2 regions of the Streptomyces sp. NPDC002566 genome follow, and region 2 is predicted to be linked to the other one. Evidence: predicted binding sites of a transcription regulator. Region 2 holds the regulator's gene; the other holds the start of a gene.
The links. Region 2 encodes HrcA, which represses chaperone genes, less so after heat shock. Its sites were predicted from a motif close to TTNGCACTCNGNNNNNCNGAGTGCNAA; they were not measured.

Region 1 (4,130 bases), on a different contig from region 2:
TCGGCGAGGCGCGCGTCGTAGGCCTCCTGCTTCCACTGCGAGTAGCGGAAAATGATCGGGAACTCGGGCGAGACGGTCTCCCGCACGGCGGCCACGATCTCGGCGGCGAACTTCGTACGGGCCACCGGGTCGCCGCCGTAAGCGTCGGTGCGGCGGTTGGTGTGCTCCCACAGGAACTGGTCGACGAGGTAGCCGTGGGCGCCGTGGATCTCCACGCCGTGGAAGCCGATGCGCTCGGCGGCGGCCGCGGCCTGCGCGAACGCCCCGATGACGTCGTCCAGGTCGCGCTGGGTCATTGCCTTGCCGGTGACGTCGTCGCCGTCGACGCGGATGCCGGAGGGACCGACGGCGGGCGCGTCCGCGTAGGGCGGCTCGCCGTCCTTGCGCACCATCCCGATGTGCCAGAGCTGGGGCACGATCGTGCCGCCCGCCGCGCGCACGGCCTCGGCGACCTTCGCCCACCCCGCGAGCTGCTCCTCACCGTGGAACCGGGGCACCCGGTCGCTCTGGCCGGCGGAGTCGTGCCCGACGTACGTACCCTCGGTGACGATGAGACCGACGCCGGCGGCCGCGCGACGGGCGTAGTACGACACGACGTCGTCGCCGGGAACGCCGCCCGGGGAGAACATGCGCGTCATCGGCGCCATCGCGATGCGGTTCGGGACCGTGAGGCCGTTGATCGTGACCGGCCGGGACAGGATCTCGGCAGCGCGGGTGGAAGTGGGCGGGGTGACGCTCACGTGGGGCTCCTCACGACGTAACCATTGGTATGTGCATATGCATTCAGTTCCTGCGAACGGTTCAACCGGCCGGGACGCCTCCCGCATTCCGGCTCACGACCACACCACCCTGTGATCCCGCCCACGCCCCCGCACACACCGGCCGCCCGCCCCCGGAGGCCGGCCGCGGCAGCCGAAACGCCCGAGGGCGGCACCCCCTGCGTCAGCAGGGAGTGCCGCCCTCGGCCCGAAGGACAGGCGATCAACCGTCAGGTCGATCAGAAGTCCATGTCACCGCCCGGCATGCCGCCGCCGGCCGGGGCCGCGGCCTTCTCCGGCTTGTCGGCGATGACGGCCTCGGTGGTGAGGAACAGCGCGGCGATCGACGCGGCGTTCTGCAGCGCGGAGCGCGTCACCTTCGCCGGGTCGATGATGCCCTCGGCGATCATGTCGACGTACTCACCGGTCGCGGCGTTCAGGCCGTGGCCGACCTGGAGGTTGCGGACCTTCTCCACGACGACGCCGCCCTCGAGACCACCGTTGACGGCGATCTGCTTGAGCGGGGCCTCCAGCGCGAGCTTCACGGCGTTGGCGCCGGTCGCCTCGTCACCGTCGAGCTCCAGCTTCTCGAAGACCTGGGAGGCCTGCAGCAGGGCCACGCCACCACCGGCGACGATGCCCTCCTCGACGGCCGCCTTCGCGTTGCGGACGGCGTCCTCGATGCGGTGCTTGCGCTCCTTGAGCTCAACCTCGGTGGCCGCGCCCGCCTTGATGACGGCCACGCCGCCCGCGAGCTTCGCCAGGCGCTCCTGGAGCTTCTCGCGGTCGTAGTCCGAGTCGCTGTTCTCGATCTCGGCGCGGATCTGGTTCACACGGCCCGCGACCTGGTCCGAGGAGCCGGCGCCGTCGACGATGGTGGTCTCGTCCTTGGTGATGACGACCTTGCGGGCCTTGCCCAGGAGGTCCAGGGAGGTGTTCTCGAGCTTGAGACCGACCTCCTCGGAGATGACCTCGCCGCCGGTGAGGATGGCGATGTCGTTCAGCATGGCCTTGCGGCGGTCGCCGAAGCCCGGGGCCTTGACCGCGACGGACTTGAACGTGCCGCGGATCTTGTTGACGACCAGGGTCGACAGGGCCTCGCCCTCGACGTCCTCGGCGATGATCAGCAGCGGCTTGCCCGACTGCATGACCTTCTCCAGGAGCGGGAGCAGGTCCTTGACGTTGGAGATCTTGGAGTTGGCGATCAGGATGTACGGGTCGTCGAGGACGGCCTCCATACGCTCCATGTCGGTGGCGAAGTACGCCGAGATGTAGCCCTTGTCGAAGCGCATGCCCTCGGTGAGCTCGAGCTCGAGCCCGAAGGTCTGCGACTCCTCGACGGTGATGACGCCTTCCTTGCCGACCTTGTCCATGGCCTCGGCGATGAGCTCGCCGATCTGGGTGTCGGCGGCGGAGATGGAGGCCGTCGAAGCGATCTGCTCCTTGGTCTCGACATCCTTCGCCTGCTCCAGCAGGGCACCGGAGACGGCCTCGACGGCCTTCTCGATACCGCGCTTGAGGGCCATCGGGTTGGCGCCGGCGGCTACGTTGCGCAGACCCTCCTTGACCAGGGCCTGGGCGAGGACGGTCGCGGTGGTCGTACCGTCACCGGCGACGTCGTCCGTCTTCTTGGCGACTTCCTTGACCAGCTCGGCGCCGATCTTCTCGTACGGGTCCTCGAGCTCGATCTCCTTGGCGATGGACACACCATCGTTGGTGATCGTGGGGGCGCCCCACTTCTTCTCGAGGACGACGTTGCGGCCCTTGGGGCCGAGCGTCACCTTGACGGCGTCCGCGAGCTGGTTCATGCCGCGCTCGAGGCCGCGCCGCGCCTCCTCGTCGAACGCGATGATCTTGGCCATGTGAAGTGGTCCCTCCAGGACTGGGGGTGATTCCTTCGGACCGCGCCCGCGCCCGCGACGGACGGCTCGCCGGCCTCGTGGTTCCTTCCCACCCGGCCTGCGGGCCTCACCGACCCGGTCCTTCGTTGTCACTCTCACCTTCAGAGTGCTAACGCCAATGATTAGCACTCGGCCATGGCGAGTGCAAGCGCCTTCGTCGGATACGCCGGGACTGTCGGCCATGCGCGAACACCGCCGGCGCCCCCGGAACCGCCGGGACGGGGCCGCGGCCCGGCCCGATGCGCGGCCGACGCGAGGGCCGGATCCACGGCCGGGCAGCACGAAGGGCCCGCACCCCCGTCGGCGGGGTGCGAGCCCTTCGTTTGAAACGTTCAGGCGGTGACGCGAACCATGTCGGCCTGCGGGCCCTTCTGGCCCTGCGAGATCTCGAACTCGACCCGCTGGCCCTCTTCCAGGGTGCGGTAGCCGTCCATCTGAATGGCGCTGTAGTGGACGAAGACGTCCGCACCACCGTCGACCGCGATGAAGCCGTACCCCTTCTCCGCGTTGAACCACTTGACGGTGCCCTGAGCCATGCCTAACTCCCCTATTACTGGCCCTTGCACAGATCCACACTTCGCGGATCCGGGTCAGACCTCACCCCCCAGTTGGTTGGGGGCGTGCGCCGGAACGCGTCGACCGCGGCTGAATGTATCTGTCCAACTGCCGTCTGCAACAGGTCAATCGGACGAGAATTCTGGACGCGCACCGTCCGGAAAGTGGTGAGAATTCGCCCGGATTCAGGGCAAGTCGGACTGCCCATACGTTACAAAAGCCGCAGAAGGCGCACACACTTTGGCTACTTCTTGTCGGACGTAAGGCAGAAATCAAAGGCTCCGGATCATTGAATCGGAGGCCGGTTCCCCAACTGTACCGCGCTCAACCACACTGAATTGCCCCCTCCGCTTCTCTCGCGGAGAGGGCAATTCGATGAACTCTCGGTAATCACTGTTACCGACGGTTACTACCGGCGGGTAGGGACCGCCGCTCAGCCACCCGCGACCGCCGGAATGATGGAAACTCCCGCACCCTCGGGCGTCGCCGTCTCGAGGCCCTGCTCGAAGCGGACGTCGTCGTCGTTCACGTACACGTTGACGAACCGGCGCAGCTTGCCCTGGTCGTCGAGAACGCGGGCGGCGATGCCCGTGTGGTTCTTTTCCAGGTCGGCGATGACCTCCCCGAGGGTCCCGCCCTCGGCGGTGACCTCGGCCGCTCCGCCCGTGTAGGTGCGGAGAATGGTCGGGATGCGGACGGTGACGCTCATGCTCAGGACCTCCGGTGAAGCAGACTGCTGACGGGCGCGGGGGCCGGTGCCCCGACGGACGGACTAGACGAGACCAGCCTCGCGGAACGACTCCAGGTTCGGCCGGATCGTCGCGGTGAGCCCCGTGCCGGCCACCGCGTCCAGGGTCTTCAGACCGTCCCCGGTGTTGAGGACGACGGTCGTCAGCGCCGGGTCCAGCACACCGTT
Region 2 (4,130 bases):
CCCACACCTTCTCGACCAGCTCGGCGTCGTGCCGCCCCTCGACGTAGATCCGGCCGGCGCGGGCCACACGCGCGCGTGCGCCGGGCACGGCCACCGAACCCGAGGCCGTGCGGGCGGGTCGCGCCGGGCCGCCCGACGCGGGCCGTACCAGGGTCACCGTGCGGCCCTCCAGCAGGAACCCGCGCGGCTCCAGCGGGAACACCCGGTGCTTGCCGAAACGGTCCTCCAGGGTGACCGTGCCCGCCTCGCAGCGGATCACCGCGCCGCAGAAGCCGCTGCCGGGCTCCTCCACCACCAGGCCGGGCTCCGCCGCGACCTCGGGGACCGGCTGCGGCTTCTTCCAGGACGGGGTCAGATCGGCGGAGTACTGGCGCATTCGGACGACGATAGGAGAAGCCGAGGCGCTGTCACGGCGACACGCCGAAACGGGCGGCCAGGGCGTCCCGCTGCGCCCGCACGAACGCCGCGTCCACGACCGCCCCGTGACCGGGCACGTACCGCGCGTCCGCGCCGCCGAGGGCGAGCAGGCGGTCGAGGGCGGCCGGCCACTGCGAGGGCACCGCGTCCGGCCCGGCCTGGGGCTCGCCGGACTCCTCCACCAGGTCGCCGCAGAACACCGCCTCCGGCGACCCCGGCACCAGCACCGCAAGGTCGTGCGCCGTGTGGCCGGGGCCCACGTTCGCCAGCAGGACCTGACGCCCGCCGCCCATGTCCAGGGTCCACTCCCCGGAGACCAGGTGGCGGGGCCGCACCAGGGCGTCCACGGCCTCCGTCGCCGCCGCCTCGTCCAGCCCGTTGCGCACCGCGTCCGCGTGCAGCTCGGCCCGCTCCCGCGCGAACACCGACTCGGCGCCCACCGCCGCGAACACCTCCGCGCCCGCGAACGCCGCCGCCCCGAACACGTGGTCGAAATGGGGGTGGGTGAGCGCGAGATGAGTCACACGGCGTCCGGCGAGCCGCTCCGCCTCCGCCCGCAGCCGTGCGCCCTCCGCGAGGCTCGAACCCGCGTCGATCAGCAGCACCGCACCGGTCCCCACGACCAGCCCCGCCGTGCAGTCCCAGCCCGGCAGCCGCCGCCGTCCGACCCCCGCCGCGACCTGCTCCCAACCCAGCTCTTCCCAAGTGACCGTCATACCGCGACGCTAACCGTGACGAACCCGTCGGCCGGCATGCGACCGGACCGACCTTGCCCCCCGCGCACCCCACGGCCGTACACTGACCGGGGAACGCTGGCACTCGGATGTGACGAGTGCCAGGGAAGGCGCCAAGGGGACGAAGCACTGGAGGTGTGCGCGGATGCTGAGTGAACGACGGCTGAAGGTGCTGCGCGCCATCGTCCAGGACTACGTCGGCACCGAGGAGCCGGTCGGCTCCAAGGCGCTCACCGAGCGCCACAACCTCGGCGTGTCCCCGGCGACGGTCCGCAACGACATGGCCGCCCTGGAGGACGAGGGCTACATCGCCCAGCCGCACACCAGCGCCGGACGCATCCCCACCGACAAGGGCTACCGGCTCTTCGTCGACAAGCTCGCCGGCGTCAAGCCGATGACCGCGCCCGAGCGGCGCGCCATCCAGAACTTCCTCGACGGCGCCGTCGACCTCGACGACGTCGTCGCGCGGACGGTCCGGCTGCTCGCGCAGCTCACCCGCCAGGTCGCCGTCGTGCAGTACCCGTCGCTGACCCGGTCCACGGTGCGGCACGTGGAACTGCTCTCGCTCGCCCCGGCCCGCCTCATGCTCGTGCTGATCACGGACACCGGGCGGGTCGAGCAGCGGCTGGTGGACTGCCCCGCGCCGTTCGGCGAGCCCTCGCTCGCGGACCTGCGCGCCCGGCTCAACAGCCGGGTCGCGGGCCGCCGGTTCACCGATGTGCCGCCTCTGGTGGAGGATCTGCCTGAGGCCTTCGAGGCGGAGGACCGCGGCACGGTCTCGACGGTGCTCTCCACCCTGCTGGAGACGCTCGTCGAGGAGAACGAGGAGCGGCTGATGATCGGCGGCACCGCCAATCTCACCCGCTTCGGACATGACTTTCCCCTCACCATCCGGCCCGTCCTGGAGGCCCTCGAGGAGCAGGTCGTGCTCCTCAAACTCCTGGGCGAGGCGGGGGATTCGGGCATGATCGTGCGTATCGGGCACGAGAACGCCTACGAGGGACTCAACTCCACTTCCGTGGTGTCGGTCGGCTACGGTTCGGGCGGAGAGGCAGTCGCCAAGCTCGGCGTGGTCGGACCGACCCGCATGGATTACCCGGGAACGATGGGAGCGGTACGCGCAGTGGCACGGTACGTCGGACAGATCCTGGCGGAGTCGTAAGTGGCCACGGACTACTACGCCGTTCTCGGCGTGCGCCGCGACGCGTCGCAGGAAGAGATCAAGAAGGCCTTCCGGCGGCTCGCCCGCGAGCTGCACCCGGACGTCAACCCCGATCCGAAGACCCAGGAGCGGTTCAAGGAGATCAACGCCGCTTACGAGGTGCTGTCGGACCCGCAGAAGAAGCAGGTCTACGACCTCGGCGGCGACCCGCTCTCCCAGGCCGGCGGCGGTGGCGCGGGCGGCTTCGGCGCCGGTGGCTTCGGCAACTTCTCCGACATCATGGACGCGTTCTTCGGCACGGCGTCCCAGCGGGGCCCGAGGTCGCGCACCCGGCGCGGGCAGGACGCGATGATCCGGCTGGAGGTGGACCTGGAGGAGGCCGCGTTCGGCACCACCAAGGACATCCAGGTCGACACCGCGATCGTCTGCACCACCTGCAGCGGCGAGGGCGCGGCGCCCGGCACCACCGCCCAGACCTGCGACATGTGCCGCGGCCGCGGTGAGGTGTCGCAGGTGACGCGGTCCTTCCTGGGCCAGGTCATGACCTCGCGTCCCTGCCCCCAGTGCCAGGGCTTCGGCACCGTGGTGCCCACCCCGTGCCCCGAGTGCGCGGGCGACGGACGGGTCCGGTCGCGGCGCACGCTGACGGTGAAGATCCCGGCCGGCGTCGACAACGGCACCCGCATCCAGCTCGCCGGCGAGGGCGAGGTCGGACCGGGCGGCGGCCCGGCCGGCGACCTCTACGTCGAGATCCACGAACTGCCGCACGCGATGTTCCAGCGGCGCGGCGACGACCTGCACTGCACGGTCACCCTCCCGATGACCGCGGCGTCGCTCGGCACGAAGGTGCCGCTGGAGACGCTGGACGGGCCGGAGGAGGTCGACATCCGGCCCGGCACGCAGTCGGGGCAGTCCATTCCGCTGCACCAGCGCGGAGTGACGCACCTGCGCGGCGGCGGGCGCGGCGACCTCATCGTGCACGTGGAGGTCCAGACGCCCACCAAGCTGGACCCGGAGCAGGAGCGGCTGCTGCGCGAACTGGCGAAGCTGCGCGGGGAGGAGCGCCCCCAGGGGCAGTTCCAGCCCGGCCAGCAGGGGCTGTTCTCCCGGCTGAAGGACGCCTTCAACGGGCGGTGAGGCGGGGGCGGAGCCCCCGGCGGGACAGGGCGCCGGGACGTGACACCATGCGGTCATGTCCTTCGCGCTGGCCGGTCTTCTCCGCCATCCGATCGTGCAGGCCCCCATGGCGGGCGGCGTCTCCGTGCCCCGGCTCGCCGCCGCCGTGTCCGAGGCCGGAGGGCTCGGCTTCCTCGCCGGCGGGTACAAGACCGCCGACGGGATGTACCGGGAGATCAAGCAGTTGCGCGGGCTCACCTCCCGGCCCTTCGGCGTGAACCTCTTCATGCCGCAGCCCGAGCATGCCGAGACCGGCGCCGTCGAGGTGTACGCCCACCAACTGGCCGGCGAGGCCGCCTGGTACGGCACGGAACTCGGCGACCCGGACAGCGGGCGCGACGACGGCTACGACGCCAAGCTCGCCGTGCTGCTCGACGACCCGGTGGCGGCGGTGTCCTTCCACTTCGGCGTGCCGAGCCCCGAGGCGCTGGCCTCGCTGCGCAGGGCCGGGACGGTCACGCTGGTCACGGCCACGACCGTCGAGGAGGCGCTCGCCGTGGAACGGGCCGGCGCGGACGCGGTGATCGTGCAGGGCGTGGAGGCCGGCGGTCACCAGGGCACCCACCGGGACGTCCCCGAGAACGACGGCTCCGGCATCGGACTGCTGTCGCTGATCGCCCAGGTCCGTGAGGCGGTCGGGC

Region 1: groL (chaperonin GroEL) is a predicted target of HrcA. The motif match lies at 2,782-2,808, and genes of this name have one in related genera.

Annotation. Positions count from the first base shown of each region.
Region 1 covers NZ_JBIARD010000005.1:125,621-129,750, reverse strand. The annotation lists gene ACFYXA_RS22185 (NADH:flavin oxidoreductase) at 1-740, opposite strand, end outside; gene groL (chaperonin GroEL) at 998-2,620, opposite strand; gene ACFYXA_RS22175 (cold-shock protein) at 2,992-3,195, opposite strand; gene ACFYXA_RS22170 (MoaD/ThiS family protein) at 3,648-3,923, opposite strand; gene thrC (threonine synthase) at 3,987-4,130, opposite strand, start outside.
Region 2 covers NZ_JBIARD010000003.1:809,236-813,365, reverse strand. The annotation lists gene ACFYXA_RS16465 (DUF3097 domain-containing protein) at 1-376, opposite strand, end outside; gene ACFYXA_RS16460 (MBL fold metallo-hydrolase) at 408-1,133, opposite strand; gene hrcA (heat-inducible transcriptional repressor HrcA) at 1,297-2,313, shown strand; gene dnaJ (molecular chaperone DnaJ) at 2,314-3,450, shown strand; gene ACFYXA_RS16445 (nitronate monooxygenase) at 3,506-4,130, shown strand, end outside.